3 regions of the Pseudomonas sp. JQ36 genome follow, and region 2 is predicted to be linked to each of the others. Evidence: predicted binding sites of a transcription regulator. Region 2 holds the regulator's gene; each other region holds the start of a gene.

Region 1 (3,272 bases), 990 kb from region 2:
GACTTGATCGCCTGACGCATCACGCCCGGGTCGTGTTCGTCGGTGAACATCACGATCGGCCGGGGCTGGTCGCGGCTGACGAGCACCACTTGCTCCATGACATCGCGGCTCGGTGACTCGGTATCGATCAGGATCACGTCCGGGCGCACCGTTTCGACGCGCGCCGGCAGATCGATGGTCAGGCCGGATTCATCGATGACCTCGAAACCGGCCTCGGTCAGCGCGGCTTTCAGGCGGCCGACTTTTTTCGCGGTGTCGTTGATCAGCAGAATGCGCAGCATATTGGCGGTCTCCTGTCAGCGGCGGGCGAGAAGGGGTGCGCTGTCGCTCAGGGCGTGCAACTTGAAGCTGCGGGCGTAAGCGGCCGGATCGCTGCCGTCCCAGACTTTGCCATCGAGCAACTGGCTGCTGCGCATCTCCTTGCCCCAGGCCGCGACACCGACGGCGGTGGCCGCTTCGCGGTAAATGTCCAGTTGCTGAACCTGACGCGCAACGGCGAGGTAGTCGGGATCCTCGCGCAACAGGCCCCAGCGGCGGAATTGGGTCATGAACCACATGCCGTCGGACAGGTACGGCAAATTCACCTCGCCGTTGCCGTGAAAGCGCAGGGCGTGCGGGTCCTGCCAGCGATTGCCGAGGCCATCGGCGTAATCACCGAGAAAACGCGGCTCGATGCGGGACAGCGGAGCGTCGAGATACTCCGGGGCGCTCAGCAACTGCGCGGTGCTGCGACGGTTTTCCGGGTTTTGCTCGATGAAGCGGCTGGCCTCGAGGATTGCCATCACCAGCGCCCGTGCGGTGTTGGGGTATTGCTCGACGAACGCGCGGGTGCAGCCGAGGACCTTTTCCGGATGATCGGGCCAGATGCTCTGGCTGGTGGCGAGGGTGAATCCCAGATCCTGTTGCACGGCGCTGGCCGCCCACGGCTCACCGACGCAGAAGCCATCGATACGCCCGGCTTGCAGATGCGCAACCATTTGCGGCGGCGGTACCACTACGCTGTCGACGTCCTGCAACGGATGAATGCCCTGACTCGCCAGCCAGTAATAAAGCCACATCGCATGGGTGCCGGTGGGGAAGGTCTGGGCGAAGGTCAGTTTTGCGCGGCTTTGGTGCGCCTGCCGATCCAGCGCTTCAGGACTGGTCACGCCCAGTTGCTGCAAACCGTGAGAGAGGTTGAGGCTCTGGCCGTTCTGGTTCAGGCCCATCAGCACCGCCATGTCGCTCGGCGCTACGCCGCCGATGCCCAGGTGCACCGCGTAAATCAGCCCGTACAGGCTGTGGGCGACATCCAGTTCACCGCTGACCAGTTTGTCGCGCAAGGTCGCCCAGGACGCCTGGCGCTTGAGGTTGATCGTCAGGCCGTAGGGCTGGGCGAAGCCCTGTGTCGCGGCCACGACCACCGAAGCGCAATCGCTCAGGGCCATGAAGCCGAGGTTGATCACACTTTTTTCCGGAGCATCACTGCCATTGACCCAGGCCAGCGGCCCGACGGACGAATCACTCATATAAAGCCACCCTCAAAAAAAACGCCGTCCCAGGCTTTGCCCGAGCAAACCTGAGGACGACGCCATTGTCCGTGCCCGCACGCCGCCATTGGCCTGTGGGTTGATAATCCGGAAGGTGCAAGGCATATGCCAGTCAGGCGGATTTGCCAGTGCGCCTCGCGCCGGGGGGCGATGCCCGGCTATAATCGCCGCCTCTTTTCGCCGCCCGAGTCATCGCCGCCCATGTACACCCTGGCCCGTCAGCTGTTGTTCAAACTTTCCCCGGAAACCTCCCACGACCTGTCGCTGGATATGATCGGCGCGGGTGGGCGTCTGGGACTCAATGGCATGCTGTGCAAGAAACCGGCGAACGTGCCGGTGACGGTCATGGGCCTGGACTTCCCGAACCCGGTGGGTCTGGCGGCCGGTCTGGACAAGAACGGCGCGGCCATCGACGGCTTTTCGCAACTGGGTTTCGGTTTTGTCGAAATCGGCACCGTGACTCCGCGCCCGCAACCGGGCAACCCGAAACCACGGATCTTCCGCCTGCCGGAAGCCGAGGCGATCATCAACCGCATGGGTTTCAACAACCTCGGCGTGGATAACCTGCTGGCGCGGGTCGCTGCAGCCAAATACAAGGGCGTGCTGGGGATCAACATCGGCAAGAACTTCGACACCCCGGTCGAGCGCGCGGTGGATGACTACCTGATCTGCCTGGACAAGGTGTATGCCCACGCCAGCTATGTCACGGTCAACGTCAGCTCGCCGAACACCCCGGGCCTGCGCAGCCTGCAGTTCGGTGATTCGCTCAAGCAGTTGCTGGCGGATCTGGCCACGCGCCGCGCCGAACTGGCCCTGCGCCACGGCAAACATGTGCCGCTGGCGATCAAGATCGCCCCGGACATGACTGACGAAGAGACTGCGCAGGTCGCGCAGGCATTGATCGAAACCGGGATGGACGCGGTGATCGCCACCAACACCACCCTGAGTCGCGTTGGCGTCGAAGGCATGGAGCATGGTGACGAGGCGGGCGGTCTGTCCGGCGCCCCGGTGCGTGACAAGAGCACGCATACCGTGAAGGTGTTGGCAGCGGAGCTGGGTGGTCGGTTGCCGATCATTGCGGCCGGTGGCATCACCGAAGGCAAGCATGCGGCCGAGAAGATCACGGCGGGGGCGAGTCTGGTGCAGATTTACTCGGGCTTCATCTATAAGGGCCCGGCGTTGATTCGTGAATCGGTCGACGCGATCGCTGCCTTGCGCTGATCCCACAGGTTATGTGTGCAGTTCAAATGATTTGCGGGCATAAAAAAGGGCTCCTCGAAGGAGCCCCTGGGCCGTAGCCCGCCGTCCGGGAAGGACGTGCATGGTAAGTCGCTAAAAATTCAGATTGTCGTGTTGCAATAAGTGCCCTGTGTCAGCCGACGGCGTGAAGTTCGTTGAGTCTGTGGATCCCCGCAGTGCCGGTCATACCGTCCCAGTTGTCGCCGCGTCCTTCTCGCCAGCCGTTGATCCAGGCTTGACGTACCGACGGTAGAGTAAATGGGCAAAGCTCGCGGGATTTGCCACCAACGCCATATTGATATCCGCGCAAAAATGCTCTTTCCAACGGATCACGCTTAAGTCTTCTCATAGGGTGTTTCCCTCACTTGTTGACTGTTTTCGTCGCGTTGACCTCAATCGAGGTCTGGCAGAAAAACTCTGCCGTTGGGCGGCTCGCTGCCGGCGTGGCGAGCCAAGGTGTTGACGCCGTTGCGACGTCAACCTGTGGTCAGTTCTAACCAATGA
Region 2 (3,272 bases):
AGCAGGGCGGTCTCATCGTTGATTGCCTCGGCCAGCGAGCGATCGGCATTGCTCAACGGATGGCGCCGGCGGGTTTCCGAAAAGCGCTTGAGCAGGGTTTCATCGTCGGCATCCAGATACAACACATCGCACTGGATGTGCCGGGCCCGGACTTCTTCAAGCAGTTCGGGGAAACGCGACAGGTGGCTCGGCAGATTGCGCGCATCGATCGACACGGCCACCAGCGGCTGGGTTAGCTCGGTGTGAATCAGGGCGCGTTCGGCGAGTTCCGGTAGCAGGCCGGCCGGCAGGTTGTCGATGCAGTAGTAGCCGTTGTCCTCAAGGACATCCAGGGCGGTGCTTTTACCCGAGCCGGAACGGCCACTGACGATGATCAAACGCATGATTAATGACCGTTCTGCTCGCTCAGGACGACCTGATACAAGGCTTCGTTGCTCGGTGCGCTGCGCAGTTTTTCGCGCACTTCCTTGCGATCGAGCATGCTGGCGATCTGGCGCAGTAATTCCAGGTGGGCATCGGTGGCCGCTTCCGGGACCAGCAGAACAAACAGCAGGTCGACCGGTGCGCCGTCGATGGCATCGAAATCGATGGGGGCATCAAGGTGCATCAGCGCGCTGATAGGCGATTCGCAGCCTTTGAGGCGACAGTGGGGAATGGCGATACCGTTGCCGAAACCGGTGGAACCGAGTTTCTCACGGGCTACCAGGCTCTCGAAAACATCCTGCATGGCCAGATCCGGCACTTCTTTATGGATGAGGTTGGCAATCTGTTCGAGGGCTTTCTTTTTACTGCCGCCCGGCACGTTCACCAGGGAACGGCCGGGGGTCAGGATACTTTCAAGTCGGATCATGGGTTGGGGGTGTTAACGACCGGTTGCGCCCTGAAGGAGGCTCTGGGTCTTTTCCTTATGCTTTTTGAGTTGGCGATCCAGCTTGTCGGTCAGTGAGTCGATCGCAGCGTACATATCGGTATCTTCTGCGTTGGCGACCACTTCGCTGCCGGGTATATGCAAGGTGGCTTCGATTTTCTGCTTGAGCTTTTCGACACACATCGTGACCTGCACGTTGGTGATCTTGTCGAAATGGCGCTCCAATCGTTCGAGTTTCTCGTTGATGTAGGTGCGCAGAGGTTCGGTCACTTCCAGTTGGTGTCCACTGATGTTGACTTGCATACAGCTTCTCCTTCGTTGCCAGTGCATAAAGCGGCAGGCCGAAGAGCCTGCCACTGGAACGCTGTAACGTGGCTTACATCAACCGCTTGCGTTCGCTCGAAGGCGCGATCCCGAGGGATTCGCGGTACTTGGCGACGGTGCGGCGAGCCACCTGAATGCCTTGTGCCTCCAGTAAACCAGCGATCTTGCTGTCACTCAACGGCTTTTTCTGATTTTCCGCCGCAACCAGTTTTTTGATGATCGCGCGGATCGCCGTGGACGAGCATTCGCCGCCTTCGGAGGTGCTGACGTGGCTGGAGAAAAAGTATTTCAGTTCATAAATACCGCGCGGGGTATGCATGAATTTCTGGGTGGTGACCCGGGAAATCGTCGATTCGTGCATGCCGACCGCCTCGGCGATGTCATGCAGGACCAACGGCTTCATGGCTTCATCGCCGTATTCCAGGAAGCCGCGCTGATGCTCGACAATCTGGGTGGCCACTTTCATCAGCGTTTCGTTGCGGCTTTGCAGGCTTTTGATGAACCAGCGTGCCTCTTGGAGCTGATTGCGCATGAAGGTGTTGTCGGCACTGGTGTCGGCGCGACGGACGAAACCGGCGTACTGCGCGTTGACCCGCAGACGGGGCACCGACTCTTGGTTCAGCTCAACCAGCCAGCGCTCGTTGTCCTTGCGCACAATGACGTCGGGCACCACGTACTCGGCTTCGGTCGATTCGATCTGCGAGCCCGGGCGCGGATTGAGGCTCTGCACCAGTTCGATGACCTGGCGCAGTTCATCTTCCTTGAGCTTCATGCGCCGCATCAGTTGGCTGTAGTCGCGACTCCCCAGCAGATCAATGTAATCGCTGACCAGCCGTTTGGCTTCGTTGAGCCACGGGGTCTTGGCCGGGAGCTGACGCAGTTGCAGCAGCAGGCATTCGCCAAGGTTGCGCGCGCCGATGCCGGCGGGTTCAAACTGCTGGATGCGATGCAGAACGGCTTCGATCTCGTCCAGCTCGATGTCGAGCTCCGGATCAAAGGCGTCGAGAATTTCTTCTAGGGTTTCGTCGAGGTACCCCTGATTGTTGATGCAATCGATCAGGGTCACGGCGATCAAGCGGTCGGTGTCGGACATCGGCGCCAGGTTCAATTGCCACAACAGATGGCTTTGCAGGCTTTCCCCGGCGGAGGTGCGGGTGGTGAAGTCCCACTCGTCGTCATCGCTGCTGGGCAGGCTGCTGGCGCTGGTCTGGTAGACATCTTCCCAGGCGGTATCAACGGGCAGTTCGTTAGGAATGCGCTCGTTCCATTCGCCATCTTCCAGGTTGTCCACCGTCGGGGCGGCTTCCTGATAGGACGGTTCCTGAATGTCGGTGTTGGGTTTTTGTTCGGCGTTGTCGGCCAAAGGATCGGTATTGTCGAAGTCGTCGCCTTCTTCCTGGCGTTCGAGCATCGGATTGGATTCCAGGGCCTCCTGGATTTCCTGTTGCAGGTCCAGGGTCGACAATTGGAGCAGGCGGATGGCCTGTTGCAGCTGCGGTGTCATCGTCAGCTGCTGGCCCATTCTCAAGACTAGCGATGGTTTCATGGCAGGGGCTTAACACCTTATTCGCCGGCGCGCATGCGCCATCCACTACAGGGCGCCGGAGCGCCAAACTTAAGCAAATTATATGCCTGAAACTGTCGTGTTTGCCTAGAGCGCTGTAACAATAAAAGCGTTTTAAATCCTGCTTGAATCGATACAGCGCCCGGGCGGCTCACCGGGCACTGTTCGCTTATAGGCGGAACTCGTGGCCCAGGTACACTTCCTTCACCAGATCGTTGGCAAGGATGGTCGCCGAATCGCCTTCAGCGATCAGTTGACCGTCGTTGACGATGTAGGCGGTCTCGCAGATATCCAGGGTCTCACGCACGTTGTGGTCGGTGATCAGTACACCGATGCCCTTGGCCTTGAGGTGGTGGATGATCTGCTTGATGTCGCCGACCGAGATCGGGTCGACACCGGCGAACGGTTCGTCGAGCAGGATGAATTTCGGTGCGGTCGCCAGGGCGCGGGCGATTTCCACCCGGCGGCGTTCACCACCGGACAGGCTCATGCCGAGGTTGTCGCGGATGTGGCTGA
Region 3 (3,272 bases), 680 kb from region 2:
GTCGCGAATCAACGGCATGCGCGTCAAGGTCAAGGGCGACATCTTTCTCGCCGACATCGCGCCGCTGCAATCGGAGCACGACGACAGCGAAGCGATGGCCGGTGCGGTACTGACCTTGCACCGCGCCGACCGCGTCGGCGAGCGCATCTATAACGTGCGCAAGCAGGAGCTGCGCGGCTTCGACAGTATCTTTCAGAGCTCGAAAGTGATGGCCGCTGTCGTGCGTGAAGCGCGGCGCATGGCGCCACTGGATGCGCCACTGTTGATCGAAGGTGAAACCGGTACCGGCAAAGAGTTGCTCGCCCGCGCCTGCCACCTCGCCAGTCCGCGCGGGCAGTCGCCGCTGATGGCGCTCAATTGCGCAGGGCTGCCTGAGTCGATGGCCGAGACCGAACTGTTCGGCTACGGCCCCGGCGCGTTCGAAGGCGCGCGTGCCGAAGGCAAGCTCGGTCTGCTGGAGCTGACGGCGGGCGGCACGCTGTTTCTCGATGGCGTCGGTGAAATGAGCCCGCGCTTGCAAGTGAAGTTGCTGCGCTTTCTGCAGGACGGTTGCTTCCGCCGGGTCGGCAGCGACGAAGAGGTGTATCTGGACGTGCGGGTGATCTGCGCGACTCAGGTCGACTTGTCCGAGCTGTGCGCGCGTGGAGAATTTCGTCAGGATCTGTATCACCGCTTGAACGTGCTGTCGCTGCACATCCCGCCGCTGCGCGAATGCCTCGACGGTTTGACCCCGCTGGTGGAACACTTCCTTGATCAGGCCAGCCGCCAGATCGGCTGTTCGCTGCCAAAACTGGCGCCGGCGGCGATGGATCGCCTCAGTCATTACCACTGGCCGGGCAACGTGCGGCAACTGGAGAACGTGCTGTTTCAGGCGGTTTCGCTGTGTGATGGCGGCACGGTCAAGGTCGAGCATATTCGCTTGCCGGACTACGGGGTGCGTCAGCCGCTTGGCGATTTCTCGCTGGAGGGCGGGCTGGACGAGATCGTCGGACGCTTTGAAAAAGCGGTGCTGGAGCGGCTGTATTCCGAGCACCCGAGCAGTCGGCAACTGGGAAAGCGGCTGGGGGTTTCGCACACCACCATTGCTAATAAGCTCCGTGAGTATGAGGTCGGTAAAGACCCAGCCGAGTAACCATTGTGGCGAGGGAGCTTGCTCCCGCTGGGTTGCGCAGCAAACCCAAATTCGTTCAACAAGGTGAATCAGACATGCCGCATTCGCCGGGTTTACGACTGCTTCGCAGCCGAGCGGGAGCAAGCTCCCTCGCCACAGGTTTTTTACGGGTCTTCGAAATCCGGGATTGCCGCCAAGCGGCATAACACCGCCGGTTTTTCGACTTCGATACATTTCAGATTTCCCCGCAAAACCCCTCAAGTCCTTTGTTTACCGGGCCGCGAGCCGCCAGAAAAAAGTTGGTCTGCAAATTGCTTATGGCTCAGCAGTACAGCGGTGGGCGGCAAACGTCCGGCATGCAGAGGAAAGAGTGTGGACAAGTACCTTTATGTGGCAATGACCGGCGCCAGTCAGAACGCGCTGGCGCAAAAGGCCCATGCCAACAACCTGGCGAACATTTCCACCAATGGTTTTCAGCGCGACCTGGAGCAGGCGCGTTCGATGCCGGTGTTCGGTGACAGCTTTCCGGCGCGTGCGTTTGCCATGAGCGAACGGCCCGCCACCGACTTTACCGCAGGCTCGCTGGTGCAGACCGGGCGTGACCTCGACGTGGCCGTGACCGGCAACGGCTTTATTGCCGTGCAGAACCCTAACGGTGGCGAAAGCTACGTGCGCACCGGCAGTCTCAACATCGACGCCCTCGGCGTATTGCGCGCCGGCAACGGCATGCCGGTACTTGGCAATGGCGGTCCGATCGCCGTGCCGCCGGAGCAGCAGGTCGAAGTCGGTGAAGACGGCACCATCAGTATTCGTGCGATGGGCGAAGGCCCGCGCGTCATGGCGGAAGTCGACCGGATCAAACTGGTCAACCCGGACATCAAGAACCTCAACAAAGGCCTCGATGGCTCGATCTACACCAAGGACGGCCAGCCGGCGCAGGCCGATGCCAACGTCAAACTGGTGTCGGGTTTCCTTGAGTCGAGCAACGTCAATGCCGTGGAAGAAATGACTTCGGTGCTGGCCCTGGCCAAGCAGTTCGAGTTGCACGTCAAGATGATGAACACCGCCAAAGACGACGACCAGGCCATGGCTCGGGTCTTGCAGATCAGCTAATTATCAGAACGTCGCGCCGTAAAACAGGCGCACGAGGAGAATCGAATGCTTCCGGCTCTATGGGTTGCCAAAACCGGTCTGTCCGCCCAGGACACCAACCTGACCACCATTTCCAACAACCTGGCGAACGTGTCGACCACGGGTTTCAAACGTGACCGTGCCGAGTTCCAGGACCTGCTGTATCAGATCAAGCGTCAGCCAGGCGCCCAGTCGACCCAGGACAGTGAACTGCCGTCGGGTCTGCAACTGGGTACCGGTGTGCGCATCGTCGGCACCCAGAAAAACTTCACCGCCGGCAGCCTGCAAACCACCGAGCAGCCGCTGGACATGGCCATCGACGGTCGCGGTTTCTTCCAGATCCTGCAGCCGGACGGCACCACGTCCTACACCCGTGACGGTACTTTCCACCTCGACTCCAACGGCCAGATCGTCAACGCCAGCGGTTTCGCCCTAGAACCGGCCATCGTCATCCCGAACAACGCGCAGAGCTTCACCGTCGGCACCGACGGCACCGTGTCGATCACGGTGCCAGGCAACCCGGCCGCTCAAGTGATCGGCAACCTGCAAACCGCTGACTTCATCAACCCGGCCGGTCTGCAGGCGGTGGGCAACAACCTGTTCCTGGAAACCGCTGCTTCCGGCGCGCCGCAAATCGGCACCCCGGGCCTGAACGGTTTCGGTACCACCCTGCAGAACACCCTGGAAGGTTCCAACGTCAGCACCGTTGAAGAGATGGTCAACATGATCACCACTCAGCGCGCCTATGAGATGAACTCCAAGGTGATCTCCACCGCCGACCAGATGCTCTCGTTCGTAACGCAGAATCTGTAATCAAGTCTATGGGGCGGTCTTGAGGCCGCCAGCAATACCGTGAGGTAGGGTCATGAAACGCTTCGTATCTGTTCTGGCATTGGGTGGGGTCGTCTCGCTCGCGGGCTGTGTCGCCCCGACACCCAAGCCCAATGACCCTTATTACGCTCCGGTGTTGCCGCGCACGCCGTTGCCGGCAGCCGCCAATAACGGCTCGATCTATCAGGCCGGTTTCGAA

Evidence for each region. The regulator sigma-54, encoded in region 2, starts transcription at its own class of promoters, with help from an activator protein. The targets are predictions, from matches to a motif close to ANTGGCATNNANNTTGCTNT.
Region 1: ACS4NR_RS03450 (CmpA/NrtA family ABC transporter substrate-binding protein) is a predicted target of sigma-54. The motif match lies at 1,623-1,642, and genes of this name have one in related genera.
Region 3: ACS4NR_RS02010 (flagellar basal body rod protein FlgF) is a predicted target of sigma-54. The motif match lies at 1,410-1,429, and genes of this name have one in related genera.

The regions. Positions count from the first base shown of each region.
Region 1 is NZ_CM132642.1:714,765-718,036, forward strand. It holds gene ACS4NR_RS03445 (ANTAR domain-containing response regulator) at 1-281, opposite strand, end outside; gene ACS4NR_RS03450 (CmpA/NrtA family ABC transporter substrate-binding protein) at 297-1,508, opposite strand; gene ACS4NR_RS03455 (quinone-dependent dihydroorotate dehydrogenase) at 1,731-2,750, shown strand; gene rmf (ribosome modulation factor) at 2,902-3,117, opposite strand.
Region 2 is NZ_CM132642.1:5,819,866-5,823,137, forward strand. It holds gene rapZ (RNase adapter RapZ) at 1-383, opposite strand, end outside; gene ptsN (PTS IIA-like nitrogen regulatory protein PtsN) at 386-850, opposite strand; gene hpf (ribosome hibernation-promoting factor, HPF/YfiA family) at 863-1,171, opposite strand; gene ACS4NR_RS26200 (RNA polymerase factor sigma-54) at 1,245-2,738, opposite strand; gene lptB (LPS export ABC transporter ATP-binding protein) at 2,926-3,272, opposite strand, start outside.
Region 3 is NZ_CM132642.1:407,398-410,669, forward strand. It holds gene ACS4NR_RS02005 (sigma-54-dependent transcriptional regulator) at 1-1,132, shown strand, start outside; gene ACS4NR_RS02010 (flagellar basal body rod protein FlgF) at 1,484-2,224, shown strand; gene flgG (flagellar basal-body rod protein FlgG) at 2,270-3,055, shown strand; gene flgH (flagellar basal body L-ring protein FlgH) at 3,108-3,272, shown strand, end outside.